Regions from separate parts of the Providencia sp. PROV_01 genome, predicted to be linked through region 2. Evidence: riboswitches for the same ligand, from Rfam matches in the RefSeq annotation. Region 2 holds a riboswitch; the other holds the start of a gene.
The links. A riboswitch is a leader RNA that binds a small molecule or an ion and turns the genes downstream of it on or off. The one in region 2 is predicted to bind thiamine pyrophosphate.
Positions count from the first base shown of each region.

Region 1 (9,547 bases), 3.1 Mb from region 2:
TTCCTATTGGTTTCTAATTTTTCATTATTTAAGCGATAACCGAAATAATCAGAATCTATCGATTTAGATTTAATATTTTCCCAGTTACCTGATAAATCTTGGTCATAAGCAAAAATAATGCATGAATTGTTCCCTTGGCTTAAAGCCTTAGATGCAATTTTTAAAGGCTCCTTTCCACAATTCAGGCTACTGCAATAACCAATCCTTCTAAAATCTTTTTCCATGTTTATCAATGTTTGTCTTATATCCCTGTCTATTTGATATTGAATGTAAGACCGATAAGTTTGTTTAAATAATGTGGGAATGGCGCTCATCGCTGATACACACACAATGCTACTGATAGCCATTGCCATCAACATTTCAATTAGCGTAAATCCTTGCTGCTTTTTTAATTTATCGTTAGTTAAGAGGGTCAACATTTCGGTACTCCGGCCATTTTTTTATGGCTACAACTTCTTATACGACCTAATGAAGAAATATAAATTGTGATTTGCTCATGTTGATTTTTTAGCTCTATGCTAAAAGCACGAATAGTTCCCTGTTTTCCATAAAGCTGGATTGAAGTACGGCTTGCTTTGCTAAGAGTTATTCCTTGGTGCCTTTCTGCTGTTAGCTTGCCAACTTGCTGCTTGTTATTTGCATCCTTAACAATAAGCTGCCAATCACCTTTCCCAACCTTAACCGATAATATTTGGTACCTATTTAAATAGACCCCTTCTATCATTTGGCTATAAATAAACTCAGATACTTGCCTAGCAGCATCGATTAACCGTTGTCTTTCTACCTGCTGTTGCCATTGATATAAACCGGACAACATAATGAAAGAGCAAATAAATAAAACAATAAGAATTTCAATTAAGGTGAAACCACGCTGTATTGTATTTGAATCAACTCTCATCTTGTTGTGACTCCACTTTTTCATACACAAGCCTGAGATTGCCCAAAAAAAACGGTATAGCGAGTTTTGTGATTACAAACTGCATAACGTTTCGCAAAAAAATAGATAGATTCAGAGCAATACAACTCAATTTGCGAAGAGCCTCGCAAAGAAATAGTTCAGTCAAAATAAATACACGAAAGTAAATGGCTTATGAGCCAAGATAAATTTCGTCAAGGATGATGAGATTGATAAAGGAGGAAAATTAATAAGATATTAAAAAACAATACTAAGATGGTTTTTGATAAAACCATCTTAGTTAAAAATTTATTCACTAATCAAACAGTAAATGGATATTTGATAGCCTCATGGCACTGGTACCCTTCAAGGATAAAATCATCTGAAGTTACCCATGTTTCGAGATCTTCTAATGACTGAATTTTGGGGTTAATAATCAATGACGGAGAAGCAAAAGGCTCACGTTTTAGTTGGACATCACGCATTAAAGGTAATTGGTTTTCATAGATATGTGCATTCACAATTTTATGATAAGCCTTACCTGCTTTATGTCCTGTAATACGAGCCATTAGAGCGAGTAAAACAAAACATTGTACTTGGTTGAAATTTAAACCAAGAGGTACATCACAGCTACGCTGGTAAGATGTTAAATGTAGCGTATCACCTAATAGTGAAAAAGTATGAGTATGCATGCAAGGACGCAAGCAGCCCATTTCAAATTCACCAGGGTTATAGAAAGTGATAATTTCCGCACGGTCATCAATACCATTCTTTAAGTTATTGACGACTTTTTTCAGCTGATCTAAATGTGTTCCATCTGGGCGTTGCCATGAGCGCCCTTGAACACCATATACGCGCCCCATATCGTCTTCACCTTTGCGATGGGGATTATTCAGCCATGCTTGGTTTTCGTTTGCATTTGCATTCCAAGTATTACAACCAATTTCACGAAATTGAGCTGCATTGTCATAGCCACGGAGATAACCGAGAAGTTCAGCTATCGCCGCTTTATAGAAACTTTTACGAGTCGTAATCAAGGGGAATTGATTATTACCAACATCATATTCAAGGTCAGCGTTAATAACGGTTAAACAACGAACACCTGTACGTTTGTTTTCAACCCATTGACCCTCATCAATAATACGCTGGCATAAATCAAGATACGGCTTCATAGTGACTCTCTTTTTCAAAAATAACTTAAGTGGCTAACCTTCGCCTTATTGTATTTCATTGTTTTATTTACAAAATAGTTATACTCAACAGACTAAGTTAGCCCCAATAAATGGACTAATTAACTCTTTTTAGGCTCTTTTAGTGGCTTATGAGCCGGCACATTCTTACCATATTTATAAGCCCAGACAATCATTAGAATGCCAATAATAATCATTGGGATTGATAGAATTTGCCCCATACTAATACCACCAAATAAACCAAGCTGTGCGTCCGGTTGCCTAAAGAATTCAACGATAATCCTAAATGCACCATAACCAATCAAGAATAGCCCAGAAACACTCCCCATAGGGCGGGGCTTACGCACAAATAAGTTCAAGATGAGAAACAGAACAATTCCCTCTAAGAACATTTCATAAAGTTGTGATGGATGTCTTGGTAGCACACCATACTGCTCTAATATGGGTAGTAACGAAGGGTCTTGGGCGGCAAGCTGAATATCTTCACTGCGTGAATGTGGAAATAAAAATGCCCATGGCGTATCAAGTGTAACTCGTCCCCATAGCTCCCCATTAATAAAGTTCCCAATACGCCCCATGCCTAAACCAAATGGAATTAATGGTGCAACAAAGTCAGAAACTTGCAGGAAACGACGGCGAGTACGATGAGCAAACCACATCATGGCACATATCACACCGATTAAGCCCCCATGGAAGGACATACCGCCATCCCAAACCTTAAAGAGGTATAGAGGATCATCAAGAAAAACAGGAAGATTATAGAAGAAAACGTAACCTAGCCGACCACCAACAAATACGCCAACAAAGCCAACATATAACAAGTTTTCGACTTCATTTTTTGTCCAGCCACTATTTGGTTTTGCGGCACGACGCCCTGCAAGCCAAAGGGCAAAAACAAAACCAACAAGGTACATAAAACCATACCAATGTAACGACACTGGCCCAATCGAAAACATAACAGGATCTATTTCCGGAAATGCTAAGTAGTTGTTACTCATTGTTCCCCACTTTTTAATCATTAAGCCAACTACTCGTCGACTATTACGTATTCAACAGGCTTCAATTTGTGAAGCACCCTGAAGCATACAACAAAAAGTATCATCATTTATACTTGATATTTTTAGGCCTTAACCAAATTAGATGCTTACATCTTGTTGTAAATTAAATTCCACCACGCACAAAACCACCTAAACGGTGCTGTTCCATAAACTCACTCGCTTCTTGCCTAACGCTATCACAAGTTTCTGCAGCCAATAACTTCGGTACTAACTGTGACATCAAAGCAGGGTCAAGCTGGCGGATTAAATATTTCATGCGAGGAACACTACGCCCACTCATACTTAAAGAGCGATACCCAAGTGCAATTAATACCATTGCGCTAAGTGGTTGACCTGCCATTTCCCCACAAACGCTTACAGGGAGTTCCAGGCGTTGGCACTCTTCACTTACCTTTGCTAAAAAGCGCACAACTGAGGGATGAAGATTATCATATAGCGCTGCTACATGGGTGTTATTACGGTCAACAGCAAGTAAATATTGTGTAAAGTCATTAGTCCCGATAGAGATAAAATCAACACGTTTTTTAATTTCAGGTAGTAAAAACAGTAAAGAAGGAACTTCAAGCATAATACCAATTTGAGGCATCTCAACTGGCATTTTTAATAAAACACTCACTTCTTCTCTTGCTCTTTTAACCAGCAAAATTGCTTCGTCTATCTCATTAACACTTGTCACCATCGGTAATAAAATACGTAAATTACCCGAAAGCGTATTCGCCCGTAACATAGCCCTTAGCTGAATCAAAAAGATCTCGGGCTGGTCCAACATAATACGAATACCACGCCAACCTAAGCTTGGGTTTTCTTCGCTAATTGGCATATAAGGCAGCTGTTTATCTGCCCCTATATCAAGAGTTCTTAGCACAACCAGTTTGGTAGGAAAAAGTTGCAAAACTTCCTTATAGAGCTGTTTCTGCTCATCTTCCGAGGGAAAACCATTGTGCAGCATAAAAGGCAGCTCAGTACGATACAAACCAACACCATCAACCCCAGTGTTAATTTGTTGCTCGTAAAGCGGACTTAAACCTGCATTAAGGTAAATGTGAACTTTTTCGCCATCTTTAAGTATTGCATCTTGCTCAAGAGTCCCTTCAGCTAAGCGGCTAATGGCATTTTCTTCTTCAATAATTTGCTGATATTCCTGAACAATTAAATTTTCAGGTTCAATAAAGACCTCACCACGGTACCCATCCAATATTAAATGGCGGTTATGTAATAACGAAGGCTCAATATCAGCCCCCATAATTGCAGGGATCCCCATGGCTCTGATTAAAATCGCAGAATGAGAATGTGTTGCTCCGTCACGCACGACCACACCGGCAAGTTGTTCAATAGGCAACTCAGCCAACACGCTAGCACTTAGCTCATCAGCAACTAAAATAAAGCTTTCTGGCCATTGTTCATTTGCGGTAAGTGAATCATCAAGATGAAACAATAAGCGTTGACCTAATGCTTTTAAGTCTGCCCCTCTTTCCCTTAGATAAAGGTCACGCAGACGAGAAAACTGCTCCACATAATTTTCAATAACCGTTTTAACCGCCCATTCAGCGGTTGCATTGTCATTAATAGCGGCAAACAGGTGTTTTTTTAGTTGAGGGTCACTAAGTAGGTGATTATAGAGATCAAAAATCGCAGCACTTTCTTTTGCTGAGCTAGCCATAAAACGCTTACTAATACGACGACATTCTGCTGTGGCACTTTCAAGAGCGGCGACAAGGCGTTGTTTTTCTTTATCGATATCAATAGCACTCGCTTGGAAAATACTATCTAAAGAAGGTTGGGAGCTATCTTGCCACCCATAAGCCATTGCAATTCCCTGTGATACCGGAATCGCTTTAATTCTATTTTGCCGATATTGCCCAAAAATACCTTTCGCTTGCGCTTGTGACAAAATCACAGCCAGTTGCATTGACAATGTGACCATGAAAGATTCTTCGGTTTCATTAAACAACCGCTTTTCCCGCTGCTGTACCACCAGCACGCCTAATAATTGGCGACGATAGACCACGGGAACACCTAAGAAAGCTCTCAAGCGTTCTTCTTTAAGCTGAGGCAGGAATTTATACTGAGGGTGTTCACGAATATCGGCTAGATTGAGCATCTCAGACTGGCGCCCTACCGCCCCTACGACACCTTCATCAAAACCTAGACGAATAGCAATCCCGCTAGGTTTTTTTAACCCGCGGGTTGCCATTAAGTAATAGCATTGGCGAAGGTGATCGGCTAAATAAATGGAACAAACATCTGTTCTCATTGCTTTGCAAGTCTCATTCACCAACACTTCTAGCGCATCAGTCAAACTTGTCGCCATTGCAACTTTTTCGACAATTTCACGTAAACGCATCAACATAGGCTACTTTGCTCCACGCCTACGGTTATTAAAAGTGGGTCGTTGTGGTAATTTTTGTTCCTGTAAAGGCATTACTACGGGGGCGAATTCTTTCATGACACGCCGATAAACTTCACGTTTAAAAGAAACGACCTGCCTAACAGGATACCAATAACTGACCCATCGCCAGCCATCAAATTCTGGCGATTTACTGCGCTGCACGTTTATATCGGCATCATTGCATTGAAGTTGGAGTAAAAACCAACGCTGTTTCTGCCCAATACAAACAGGTTTTGTATCCCAACGCACCAAACGCTTGGGTAATTTGTAACGTAACCAATTACGGGTAGATGCCAATAACCTGACATCTTTACGCTGTAGCCCGACTTCTTCGTATAGCTCACGATACATCGCCTGTTCCGGCGATTCCCCAGGATTGATGCCTCCTTGAGGAAATTGCCATGAGTGCTGACCATAGCGGCGGGCCCATAAAACTTGCCCTTGCCGATTACAAATTACAATTCCTACATTCGGGCGGTAGCCATCATCATCAATCACAGACTACCTCAATAACCAAATTTGAAAGATGCCTAATTGTTTCACACATACCTAAACTGGTAAACCTATATCAATACAGTTTGCAGATATGCCTGAAGTCACTACAATAGTGAACATCTCAACGGGGTGCCGAATTTATTTAGGCTGAGAAATAACCCGTAGAACCTGATCCGGTTAATACCGGCGTAGGGATTTGAGCCACCGCCTGCATATCTGCACCGGTTCCTCCTCAAATCCTGTGTCACTATCTTTTAGCGCAGGAAAAAGCATGTTTAAAAACAAAATTATAGCATCTATTCTTACCTTTAGTGCACTCAGTTTAAGTCAATTGGCATGGGCTGATAAACCAACGCTTACTGTTTATACCTACGATTCCTTTGCAGCAGAATGGGGACCGGGCCCACAAATTAAAAAGAATTTCGAAGCGCAGTGCGATTGTGAGTTAAAAATAATCGCACTGGGGGATGGCGTAGCTCTGCTAAACAGACTCAGAATGGAAGGAAAAAAAAGCAAAGCGGATGTGATTTTAGGGTTAGATAATAATTTATTAGATTCTGCTGAAAAAACAGGCCTGTTTGCCCCTGCTGACATTAATACCAGCGCATTAAAACTCCCTATTTCATGGGATAGCTCAACTTTCATTCCTTATGACTATGGTTACTTCGCATTTATATATGACACTAATAAAATTAAACAACCACCAGCCAGCATGGATGCATTATTAAATAGTGAAAATAATTGGAAAATTATTTACCAAGACCCTCGAACCAGTACCCCTGGACTTGGCTTGATGCTGTGGATTGAAAAGCTGTATGGCGACAAATCTGCTGATGCATGGCAAAAAATGGCAGGCAAAACGCTTACCGTAACAAAAGGTTGGAGTGAAGCTTATGGCCTGTTCTTAAAAGGAGAAGGTGATTTTGTACTCAGTTATACCTCATCGCCGGGCTATCAAATGCTCAATGACCAAAAAGATAACTATGCTGCCGCCTTATTTAATGAAGGGCACTATATGCAAGTTGAAGTGGCTGCAAGGTTAAAAAACAGTCCAGAGCCTGAATTGGCAAAACAATTTTTACAGTTTGTCTTAACCCCAGAATTCCAAAATACTTTACCAACAACCAACTGGATGTATCCGGTCATTGATATTCCATTGCCAGAGGTCTATAACCAGTTACCTCTACCTGAAAAAGCCTTACAATTTAGTTCTCAAGAAGTGGCCAAAGAACGCCAAAATTGGACTCGTTTATGGCAAACCGCCGTCAGTCGCTAATTAATTTATCTCTACTATCGGGGGCGTTGGCCTCCGGATTACTGATTACCGTTGCACTCATTAGTTTTGGTGCTCTGTGGTTTTTTGCGCCTGAAATTTCAATGGCTGATATTATCAGCGATAGCTATTTGTGGCATGTGATTGGTTTTACCTTTTGGCAGGCTTTTTTATCCGCTATTTTTTCTGTAGTCCCTGCTATTTTTCTCGCCAGAGCATTGCATCGCCGTCGTTTTTTTGGGCGAACTCTATTTTTACGCTTATGTGCAATGACGTTGGTTCTTCCTGTGTTAGTTGCCGTATTTGGTATTTTATCGGTTTACGGGCAAACGGGTTGGCTGGCTAAACTGTGCCAATTATTGGGGCTTAATTACAGTTTTTCACCTTATGGCCTAAAGGGGATTTTGCTAGCACATGTCTTCTTTAATATGCCGCTAGCAACGCGTATGCTATTACAATCTTTAGAAAATATCGCTATTGAGCAACGGCAAATTGCAGCACAGCTGAGGTTTAATGAGTGGCAGCAATTTACCATTTTAGAATGGCCTTATTTACGGAGACAAATATTACCCACTGCTGCGTTAATTTTTATGCTGTGCTTTGCCAGCTTTGCGACTGTTCTCGCGTTGGGGGGTGGCCCAGCAGCTACGACCATCGAATTAGCTATTTACCAAGCACTTAATTATGATTTTGATTTAGGGCGAGCCACTATTTTAGCATTAATTCAACTCTTCTTCTGTGTCGGTTTGATGTTTATCTGCCACAGAGTAAATAGTGTATTTTCTGTTGGTTTTAGTCATCAGTCCCAATGGGTTGATCCTGCTGATAACACGTTTCGCCGCATTCGTGATTTTTTGCTCATCGCCGCTGCCATACTATTACTACTCCCCCCGCTGTTCGCGGTTATTTTCGATGGATTAAATGGGCAACTTTGGGCGGTATTGCAGCAACCCGCCTTATGGCAAGCCACGGCAACCTCAGTGTTTATTGCACTGTGTGCTGGCGCTGTCTGTGTGGTACTAACCTTAATGTTGTTATGGAGCAGCCGCGAATTGCGCTTACGCCAAGCAGCTCGTTTAGGGCAAGCCATAGAGCTTAGCGGGTTAATTATTTTAGCCATGCCGGGTATCGTCCTCGCGACAGGTTTTTTTATCTTTTTTAATGAAACGATAGGCTTACCTGAATCCCCTTACCCATTAGTTATCATGACTAACGCTTTGTTGGCCATTCCTTATGCGTTAAAAGTATTAGAAAACCCTATGCGAGACAGTGCTGAACGCTATAACCCGTTATGCCAATCACTCGATATTTCGGGTTTTAATCGTTTGCGAATTATTGAACTGAAAGCACTACGCAAACCAATCGCTCAAGCTCTTGCGTTTGCCTGTGTTATCTCAATTGGTGATTTTGGTGTCGTCGCGTTATTTGGCAATGATAACTTCCGCACGCTCCCTTATTATCTTTATCAGCAAATAGGGGCTTACCGATCAAACGATGGTGCAGTGACAGCCATGCTATTGTTATTGCTTTGTTTTTGCTTATTTAGCTTGATTGAACGTATTTCAGGAAAACATCATGATTAAATTGACTCAGCTAGATTACCAATACGACAACCTGACAATGTCGTTTGATTTTTCTGTTCAATCTGGTGAATCTGTTGCTGTTATGGGGCCTAGTGGTGCAGGGAAAAGTACGCTATTAAGTTTGATTAGCGGCTTTCAATTCCCCAATAATGGTACGATTGAGCTTAATGGCGAAGACCATACCTTTAGCCCACCCGCTAAGCGCCCTGTTTCTATGCTATTTCAAGAAAATAATTTATTTTCACACCTGACGATCCGGCAAAATATTGGCCTTGGGTTACAACCCAATTTGCGCCTCAATAAAACGCAAATTCAGCAAGTTGAGCAAATGGCGAGTCGTGTCAGCCTGAGTGAATGTTTAGATAGGTTACCGGCGCAACTGTCGGGGGGGCAACGACAACGTGCGGCATTAGCACGCTGCATGATCCGTAATCAACCGATTTTACTGCTCGATGAACCCTTTTCTGCTCTCGACCCTGCATTACGCCGAGAAATGCTACTATTACTCAAGGAAATTTGTGCGGAAAAATCAATCACACTGTTAATGGTTTCTCATAATGTTGATGATGCCCTACAAATTGCCCCGAGAACACTGGTTATTGCAGAGGGCAAAATTGCTTACGATGGCGATACCCAAAGCCTATTACAAGGGCAAAGTGCAGCA
Region 1 is NZ_JBRFKD010000002.1:3,795,418-3,804,964, forward strand. Features, by position in the region: gene ACU696_RS18420 (prepilin peptidase-dependent protein) at 1-419, opposite strand, end outside; gene ACU696_RS18425 (prepilin-type N-terminal cleavage/methylation domain-containing protein) at 413-898, opposite strand; gene ACU696_RS18430 (thymidylate synthase) at 1,216-2,067, opposite strand; gene lgt (prolipoprotein diacylglyceryl transferase) at 2,187-3,083, opposite strand; gene ptsP (phosphoenolpyruvate--protein phosphotransferase) at 3,247-5,493, opposite strand; gene rppH (RNA pyrophosphohydrolase) at 5,497-6,030, opposite strand; TPP riboswitch at 6,143-6,240, shown strand; gene thiB (thiamine ABC transporter substrate binding subunit) at 6,299-7,303, shown strand; gene thiP (thiamine/thiamine pyrophosphate ABC transporter permease ThiP) at 7,279-8,883, shown strand; gene thiQ (thiamine ABC transporter ATP-binding protein ThiQ) at 8,876-9,547, shown strand, end outside.
Region 1: it holds a riboswitch for thiamine pyrophosphate, as region 2 does, so the genes downstream of both, thiB (thiamine ABC transporter substrate binding subunit) here and thiC (phosphomethylpyrimidine synthase ThiC) in region 2, are expected to answer to the same signal.

Region 2 (9,547 bases):
AATGAGCGACTTTATTCCTATCTTATTTTGCATTGTTAACATATTGATATTAAAGAGTAATTGTTTTTTGTTTTTGTTAACAAAATATTTTTCTTCGTCTTATCTTAAATTAATTATAAATACATAAATCACCAATTAATAAAAATATTATGTAAATAATATTGCATATTTTTATATGTATGTTTTCTAATATGTAAATGTAACTTTAAATGGTTTTTAATATCTTAATTCGTTACTTTATAGAGATAATTAACTGATGGTTATTGTTTTTATTATTTGTATTATAATTTTAATATCTATTTGATAATTACTAATTAAGTGTTTTTACTTGTTTTTATGTCAAATATAATAAATTTTTTAATTTTGTATCCATATTGTTTTTACGGGAAGCTAATTGTAAATTAATAAAATAGGTTAATAAATCAGTAAGTAGCGTGAAATTTAATATATGTAAAATCACATGTGTTTTTAATAGCATATAAGTGACTTTTTTGTCATGATGAAATCAAAATAACATTTGTCTTGTGTAGTTCGATAAAAAATTCAAATAAAAAGATATGCAAGCGTATACATAAATATAAAGCAAGGAATGAAAATGCGGAATATTGCTATTACAAAAAATAATATTATTTCTGGCTTTCAATGGTTCTTTTTTATCTTTTGTAATACGGTTGTTATTCCCCCGACGTTACAGTCTGCTTTTCATTTGTCACCACAAACCACGTTTGTTATTACTCAGTATGCTTTTTTATTAACAGCTTTGGCTTGCTTGTTGCAGGCATTTATAGGCCATAAACGCTCTGTGATGGAGGGGCCAACAGGGTTGTGGTGGGCAACAATTTTAACCGTAACTTTGTCAGAATCTATGCAAGGAACTCCTCTTGAGACGATTGGATGGAGTTTGGCCATGGGGATTTTTCTGTCTGGGATTATTACTATTCTTATTGGCCTAAGCGGTCTTGGTGGTTGGTTAGCGGGTTTGTTTAAGCCAGGCGTGCTGGTGGTCTTTATGTTTTTACTTGGCGCGCAGCTGGTCACTATTTTTTTAAAAGGGATGTTAGGGCTACCCTTTGGTGTTGGCAGTGAAAATATTACAGTTAATTATCCTGTATTCTTTTTGGCGCTCACAGTACTGGTATTTGTGATAGGAATTATTGTGTATTTACCCGTGAATATTAGTAAATATGCATTACTAATAGGAACAATCACAGGGTGGGTTGCTTATAGTGGGTTATTTGGCAGCACGATATCATCTGTTTCATCAGGAGAATGGGGGCTATTTCCATTAGGCCGCTCCGATGAAATTAATATAAGTATTGTGATAACAGCGATTTTGGCTGGGATATTAAACACATCAAATACGTTTGGAGCAATGCGAGGAACGGATGTATTTTACCCCGATTCATTACCCGTTAAGTCCTTATATCGGCGTAGTTTTATGATGTCAGGAGTTGTAACAATATTAGCAGCGCCGATAGGCGTAGTGCCTTTTTCACCGTTTGTTTCATCAATTGGTCTAATTACTCAAACAAAAGACAGTTCACGTATCTCTTTTACGATTGGTAGCCTTATTTTCTTATGCGTGGGGGGCGTTGCGGTATTGACTCAATTTTTCCGCTCTTTGCCGTTAGCCATTGGTAGCGCGGTTATGTTAGCGACTTATTTGCCGCTGCTATTTTCTTCATTTTCATTTCTTGCGGATATGAAACTGAATGCACGTAATATTTATCGCCTCGCATTACCTATTTTTATTGGCATTTTTTTGATGTCAGCCCCTGCTGCGGTACTAAATTCGTTACCAACAATGTTTAGTTCTTTACTGGGTAATGGGTTACTTATGGGCATTATATTGGCTCTTATTTTAGAAAATACGATCAAGTGGGATAAAATCTCCTAAATAATAAAAGAGCACTAAGCGGTTGTGCAGCTAATGCTCTTTTTCAGTAAAATTCTAACGGCCTAAATAACCATCCCAATCTTTCCAAACGGGCTGTAAACCGGCTTGCACAAGTGCATTCGCTACTTGTGCGGCACTGCGGTTATCATTTGGAGAAAATTGTTCTAGCTCTTCTTTGGTATCTGCATAGCCGCCTGGTTGGGTTTTCGAGCCAGCACTGACGTTGTTAATTGCCAATGGCACCACGTTATCACGGAAATAAGGTGATTCACGGGTTGAGAGTGAAAGCTCTACATTTGGCGCCAGTAAGCGAAAAGCACAAATTAATTGCACTAATTCGGCTTCATTCATCAGTGATGCCGGTTCAACACCACCCGCACAAGGGCGTAAGCGAGGAAAAGAGATAGAATAACGACTTTGCCAGTAGTATTGCTGTAGGTACAACAAATGTTCTGCAACCATATAGCAATCAGTACGCCAACTGTTTGATAAACCAATTAACGCACCAAGGCCGATTTTATCTATACCCGCTTCTCCTAAGCGTTCTGGCGTGGCTAAGCGCCAGTGAAAATCCTGTTTTTTGCCTTTGAGGTGATGGAGTTGATACGTGGGCTCATGGTAGGTTTCTTGATAAACCATCACACCATCTAACCCCAGAGTTTTTAATTCCTTATATTCATCTGTGCTTAATGGCTGCACTTCCATCATTAAGGAACTGAAATAAGGGCGAATGATGGGGAATGTGTGACGAAAATAGTCCATACCCACTTTACTCTGGTGCTCTCCGGTGACTAGCAATAAGCTATCGAAACCAATTTTGCGAATGGTTTCGCACTCATTGATAATTTCAGCGTCATTTAGCGTTTTACGTTTAATTTTATTACTCATCGAAAAACCGCAATAAGTACAATCGTTTGCGCATAGGTTCGATAAATAAAGTGGAACATAAAACCCAACGGCATGGCCAAAGCGTTGTCGGGTGAGTTTCTGAGCTTTTTGTGCCATCAGCTCAATATAGGGACGGGCAGCAGGGGAAAGCAGTGCCATAAAATCATCGAGTGTGAGTATATCCACCGCTAAAGCATGTTCTACATCGGCAGGTGTTTTACTGTTTATCCGCAGTGTCGTATCGACCCAATCCAGTGCTTGTAAGCGTTCTTGGAAGCTTGGGATCATGATAAGGCCCCTAAGAAACTGGTCAATGGGCTGGACGCTTGCGCCTGTTGCTTCGGCGTAGCTAAACCACTTTGATAAGCTAATTCAGCCGCTTCGACCGCGAGTTTAAACGCTTTTGCCATGAGTACAGGTTGTTTTGCTACAGCGATTGCAGTGTTGACTAAAACGGCATCAGCGCCCATTTCGATGGCTTCTGCCGCATGGCTTGGTGCACCAATTCCGGCATCTACAACGACAGGTACAGAAGCTTGTTCAATAATGATACGGAGCATTTCTTTCGTTGCTAAGCCTTTGTTTGTGCCAATCGGTGCGCCTAATGGCATCACAGCGGCACAGCCAACTTCTTCTAAACGACGGCATAACACCGGGTCTGCGCTGCAATAAGGCAATACAACAAATCCCTCTTTAACGAGCTGCTCTGCGGCGAGTAATGTCTCGATGGGATCCGGTAGTAAATAACGCATATCCGGATGGATTTCGAGTTTGACCCAGTTAGTACCAAGGGCTTCACGAGCTAGGCGTGCAGCAAATATCGCCTCTTGGGCATTTTTCGCCCCTGAAGTATTCGGTAATAGTTTCACGCCCAATTGTTGTAGAGGTTGTAAAATACCGTCATCTTGCCCACGTAAATCAATACGTTTCATTGCCATTGTCACCAATTGACTGCCGGATGCCGCAATGGCGTCTTGCATGAGGTTGGCGCTGGCAAATTTACCTGTTCCAGTAAATAGGCGTGAGTGAAAAGTAAAATCTGCGATTTTTAACATCATTAGCCCCCCGCGATAGCTTGAAACAACAAGATATTATCTTGGTCATTAATGAGATATGAATCCCACTGACTCTTCGGAATGATCACTTGATTGATGGCAAGTGCAGTTCCCACCATTGGGCGATCGAGAGTGGAAAATAATTGATTAACCGTCAGTGGGGCGTCGAATTCCATAGGTTGGTCATTAATTATGATATGCATGTTTCTTCCCGACAGATTGGACATTGCAGTGACGGCATTAATTGCAATGTATTCCATTGTTGCTGTTTTCCATCGAATAAACGCAATTTACCGCTCAGTGAAGAGGGAAGGCCGACAAGTAATTTAATGGCTTCCAGTGCTTGCAACGTGCCGATAATCCCAACCACTGGCCCTAATACCCCAGCAGTGCGGCAGTTGCGTTCGGGTTCATCTTGGTCTGGGTATAAACAGGCATAGCAACCGGTACTAAATGGCGGCTCAAGTACCATTAATTGGCCACCAAACCCAACAGCACTGCCGCTGACTAAGGTTGTATTGGTCATGACACAGGCGGCATTAACTGCATGACGAGTGGCCATGTTATCGCAGCAATCAAGCACTAAGTCGACTTGTTCCGCTAATGGAATTAAAGTCTCAACATCCAACTTTTGTGCGATAACATGGGTTCTTACCAACGGATTGAGTTGATGTAGCCTATCTGCGGCAAGCTGGGCTTTTGACTGGCCAATATCATCGGTATCGTAAAGTACCTGCCGTTGTAAGTTAGAAACGTGTAAGTCATCGTGGTCAGCTAGCCACAATTCGCCGACACCAGCGCCCGTTAAATAAAGGGATGCGGGAGAGCCTAAGCCCCCTAAACCGACAATTAGGACTTTGCTATTTTTCAGTTTTTGTTGCCCCTCAGGACTGATGTCTTCAAGTAATAGCTGGCGGCTGTAACGCATGAATTCTTGGTCACTTAACATGATTGAATTCCTTAAATCATCATTAGCCCTGTTTTTATGACGATAAACTAGGGCTAATTTTGTGATTAAAAATCGACTAATTGGCGTGATCCCGCTCAATTAAATTCAGCAAAGTTTCTGTTGCGGCGCGCCAATCATCGGCTTTAGTAATCGCACTGACTAGCGCGACACTCCCCACTCCAGTTGCTAGCACGTCAGGCACTTTATCAATGGAAATCCCACCAATGGCTACCGTTGGGTAATCAGGTGTTGCTTCCACCATGGCTTTAAGTGTTTCTAAACCCTGAGGCGAAGAAGGCATCTCTTTGGTTTGTGTTGGAAAGATATGCCCCATGGCAATGTAGGAAGGGCGAACCGATTTTGCGATAGCCAATTCATGCTCATCGTGCGTTGATATTCCTAAACGTAAGCCTGCTTGGTGGATTGCTAATAAATCGGTAGTTTCCAAATCTTCTTGGCCTAAATGTACGCCATAAGCACCAAACTCGACCGCTAACCGCCAGTAATCATTAATGAATAAGCGTGCGTTATGTTTTTCCCCGAGCGCAATAGCTTGTTGAATCTCATCACGAACATCTGCGTCAGATTTGTCTTTGATACGCAATTGAATTGTGGAAACACCTGCATTAAGCAAACGTTCAATCCATTCAACGGAATCCACAACGGGATAAAGCCCAAGGCGTTGTGCAGTCTCAGGAAAAGGGCTATTTGGGAGAGTTATAGCATTAGGCAATTTTGGCATTTTCATCCACCTCAGCATTCACAATTTCAGCACCGTGATAGAGTTCGCTGCCATGGGCACGGAAGGCTTCTGACATCTGTTCCATACCCGCTTCTTTTTCATTTGCTTCTTTTTGGGCCGCGTAGTCACGAACCTCTTGGGATATTTTCATTGAACAGAATTTAGGCCCACACATAGAACAGAAATGAGCAATTTTCCCAGAGGCTTGTGGTAAGGTTTCATCGTGATATTTGCGAGCAGTTTCAGGATCTAACGCCAAGTTAAATTGGTCTTCCCAGCGGAATTCAAAACGGGCTTTGGACATGGCGTTATCACGGATCTGTGCACCTGGGTGGCCTTTAGCAAGGTCAGCGGCATGGGCTGCAATCTTATAAGTGATTAGCCCTTGTTTAACATCTTCTTTGTTCGGTAATCCTAAGTGCTCTTTAGGGGTGACATAACATAACATCGCACAGCCAAACCAACCGATCATGGCGGCACCAATACCAGAGGTAAAGTGGTCATAACCCGGAGCAATATCTGTTGTTAGAGGCCCTAACGTATAGAATGGCGCTTCGTGGCAGTGCTCTAACTCTTCGGTCATATTGCGGCGGATCATTTGCATTGGTACGTGGCCGGGACCTTCAATCATGACTTGAACATCATATTCCCACGCAATTTTTGTGAGCTCACCAAGGGTATGGAGCTCGGCAAATTGAGCTTGGTCGTTGGCGTCTTGAATTGAACCGGGGCGTAGTCCATCCCCTAACGACAAGGAAACGTCGTAAGCGGCACAAATTTCACAGATTTCACGGAAGTGCTCATACAGGAAATTTTCTTGGTGATGAGACAAGCACCATTTTGCCATGATAGAGCCACCGCGAGAGACGATCCCTGTTAGGCGTTTAGCTGTCATTGGCACATAGCGTAGCAATACGCCGGCATGGATAGTGAAGTAATCGACACCTTGTTCTGCTTGCTCTAATAATGTGTCACGGAACATTTCCCACGTGAGATTTTCGGCGACGCCGTTCACTTTTTCGAGGGCTTGGTAAATCGGAACTGTACCAATAGGCACGGGGCTATTACGTAAAATCCATTCGCGGGTTTCGTGGATATAACGGCCAGTGGATAAATCCATGACGGTATCTGCCCCCCAGCGTGTTGACCAAATCAGTTTTTCTACTTCTTCTTCAATGGATGAGGTGACCGATGAATTACCAATATTGGCATTAACCTTAACCAAGAAATTACGACCAATAATCATTGGTTCTGATTCGGGATGGTTGATATTGGCTGGGATAATAGCGCGACCCGCCGCCACTTCTTGGCGAACAAATTCAGGGGTAATATTCTCTGGCAAATTTGCGCCAAAGCCTTGGCCTGGATGTTGTTGCAATAAAACTTCGTCATGAATACGTTCACGTCCCATATTTTCGCGGATTGCAATAAACTCCATTTCAGGGGTAATGATACCTTTGCGTGCGTAATGTAATTGGGTAACACACTTGTTAGTTTGGGCTTTTAACGGGTGGGGACGGTTGTTAAAGCGTAGATGGTCAAGGCCTGCATCAGCAAGTCGTTGTTGTGTGAAGTCAGAGCTGAGATTTTCTACTTTAGTGGTGTCTGAGCGCTCGTTTATCCATGGCGCGCGAATTTTTTTCAAGCCTTTGTGAACGTTGAGTTCTGATGTTGGGTCGCCGTAAGGGCCTGAAGTGTCGTAGATAGGAACGGGTTCGTTGTCTTCAAATTGCGGGTTGTCTTTGTCGCCACCAATAAGGGTTTGCGAAAGCTGAATTTCTCGCATTGGGACTTGGATATCGTCTCTTGAACCTTGAAGATAAATACGTTCAGAATTGGGAAATGAAACGCCAGAAACAGTGTTGATAAAGTTTTCAGCGGCATCACGTTGGGCTTTACGAGTGCGAGCGGGTGCTGCTTGTGGCGATAAATCAGCTGTAGGGATGATATTTTGTTGTGTATTATTGGACATAGCAATTTCCTGACATTGTCACGGCTATCACAGCTAAGTGTGTAGCGGGTTTATCGAAAGAAAGTTGCTTGTCAGGAGTTCGGAGGAGTAATAAAAAGACATTGCGTTTAATTTTTAGCCAAATGAGAGATGGCAAAAAGACGCTGAGTGATTACTCTTGTTCCCTTCGCGGGTATTAACCCGATCAGGTTCCGCGGATCCCGAATTAACGGTCTCAGCCCGATGCTATGCATGCTAGGCACTCCGACAAGAGATTTCAGTATAAGCTTTCCTCGTCATTCTTCAAGCGATAAGTGCGTTGGCTGCGCTAGGTTCCCCAAGTCACATACTTGTGTATGCTCCTTGGGATAATTCTATTTATCTCCTTCCTCTAGCACGAATAATTTAGAGGAACCTTTGAAAGGCGAGTTAGTTAAAACCTAAAAAATTGAAATCAAGGCTGAGATAAAAATAAGGTTTATAAATTCCACTGATATTGTGGCCAATTGTGTTCGAGTGCGGCTTGCGTTAGGCGTTCGTCGCCGTTGATAATAAATACTTCATCGGCAAATTGGCACATGGGCAGGTCGTTGGCAGAATCGGTATAAAAATATACATAGGCATCAGTGATTGGCTGGTGGCGAACCCAATCCATAAGGCGTTTAACCTTGCCTTCTTTAAAGGTTGGGATACCGTCAATTTCGGTCGTATAGCAGCCATTTTGTTGTTTAATATCGATCCCCATGGCGACGTCTGCACCAAGTTTTTCGGCGATCTTTTTCACAATAAATGAAACAGTTGCGGAGATTACAATAATCGGGATCCTTTTAGCTCGATAATTTGCGATCGTTCTAATCGCTTCAGGGTAGATCCGCGGTAAAATCACGCTTTGTACAAAATCATCCAGCCAGATATCTACTTGTTCCGTTTTTACATTGGCGAGAGTTTGCAGGTTAAAACGTAAGTAAGTCGGCATATCTAATGTGCCTGCATTATATTGCGCCATCATGGCTTTATCCGCCTCTACAAACTGTGGGTCGTTGATAATTTGCCTGTCCCACAGATATTGCGTCCACAATACGCTGCTATCACCTTGAATTAACGTATCATCTAAGTCAAAAATGGCCAGTTGGTTTTGCATTATATTCCTATCTACTTATTAACTAAGTGCGCGAATTTCATTTTTATTAAACATCAATTCAAGGCGAGTGCCCGGTTCAAATAAACGCTCAGATGAGCGATTGAGTAAATCAACTGTCATGTGACCAGCAGGTGTATCGACGCTATAACGAATGATATTTCCCAATAATTGATGGTCAACAATAATAGCATCAACAGGGTGAGAAATATGGCTACCATATTGGCGACCTGCTTCTTTGACATATATAGACTCAGGGCGGATAGCAAGTGTACCTTGTAAATTAAGACCTAACATCGTATTGGCTTTTTTGGAGTCAACAAGGTTGTAATGCCCCATAAACCGAGCGACAAATTCTGTTGCTGGTTGGGTATAAATATTCTCTGCCGTGCCACTTTGCACTATCTGGCCTTTATTCATAAGAAAAATACGGTCAGACATAATCATCGCTTCATCTTGATCATGAGTAACAAAAATTGTCGTTAAACCTAATTCGCGTTGAATCTGGCGAATTTGCTGGCGTAAGTGCTTGCGAATGCGAGCATCAAGAGCAGACAGTGGCTCATCAAGTAACAAAATTTGCGGTTTCATGACTAATGCCCTTGCGAGTGCTACTCGTTGACGCTGTCCACCTGATAGCTGATGGGGAAATTGTTGTTCTTTTCCTTGTAACTCAACTAATTCGATCACTTCAGCGACTGCTTTAGACCTTGCTTGGCTATCAATTTTACGCATTTTTAAACCAAACGCGATATTGTCAACCACAGTCATATTGGGAAATAACGCATAACTTTGGAACACCATACCCACCCCGCGTTGCTGCGCAGCTTGGTGGGTTACATTCTGGCGATTAATATAAAGTTCACCATCATTAAGTTGTTCAAGTCCTGCGATACAGCGTAATAAAGTTGATTTTCCGCAACCACT
Region 2 is NZ_JBRFKD010000002.1:739,523-749,069, forward strand. Features, by position in the region: gene ACU696_RS04150 (uracil/xanthine transporter) at 596-1,897, shown strand; gene thiH (2-iminoacetate synthase ThiH) at 1,952-3,073, opposite strand; gene ACU696_RS04160 (thiazole synthase) at 3,070-3,840, opposite strand; gene thiS (sulfur carrier protein ThiS) at 3,843-4,043, opposite strand; gene ACU696_RS04170 (HesA/MoeB/ThiF family protein) at 4,031-4,789, opposite strand; gene thiE (thiamine phosphate synthase) at 4,866-5,531, opposite strand; gene thiC (phosphomethylpyrimidine synthase ThiC) at 5,515-7,503, opposite strand; TPP riboswitch at 7,648-7,759, opposite strand; gene ACU696_RS04185 (HAD family hydrolase) at 7,961-8,623, opposite strand; gene ACU696_RS04190 (ABC transporter ATP-binding protein) at 8,642-9,547, opposite strand, start outside.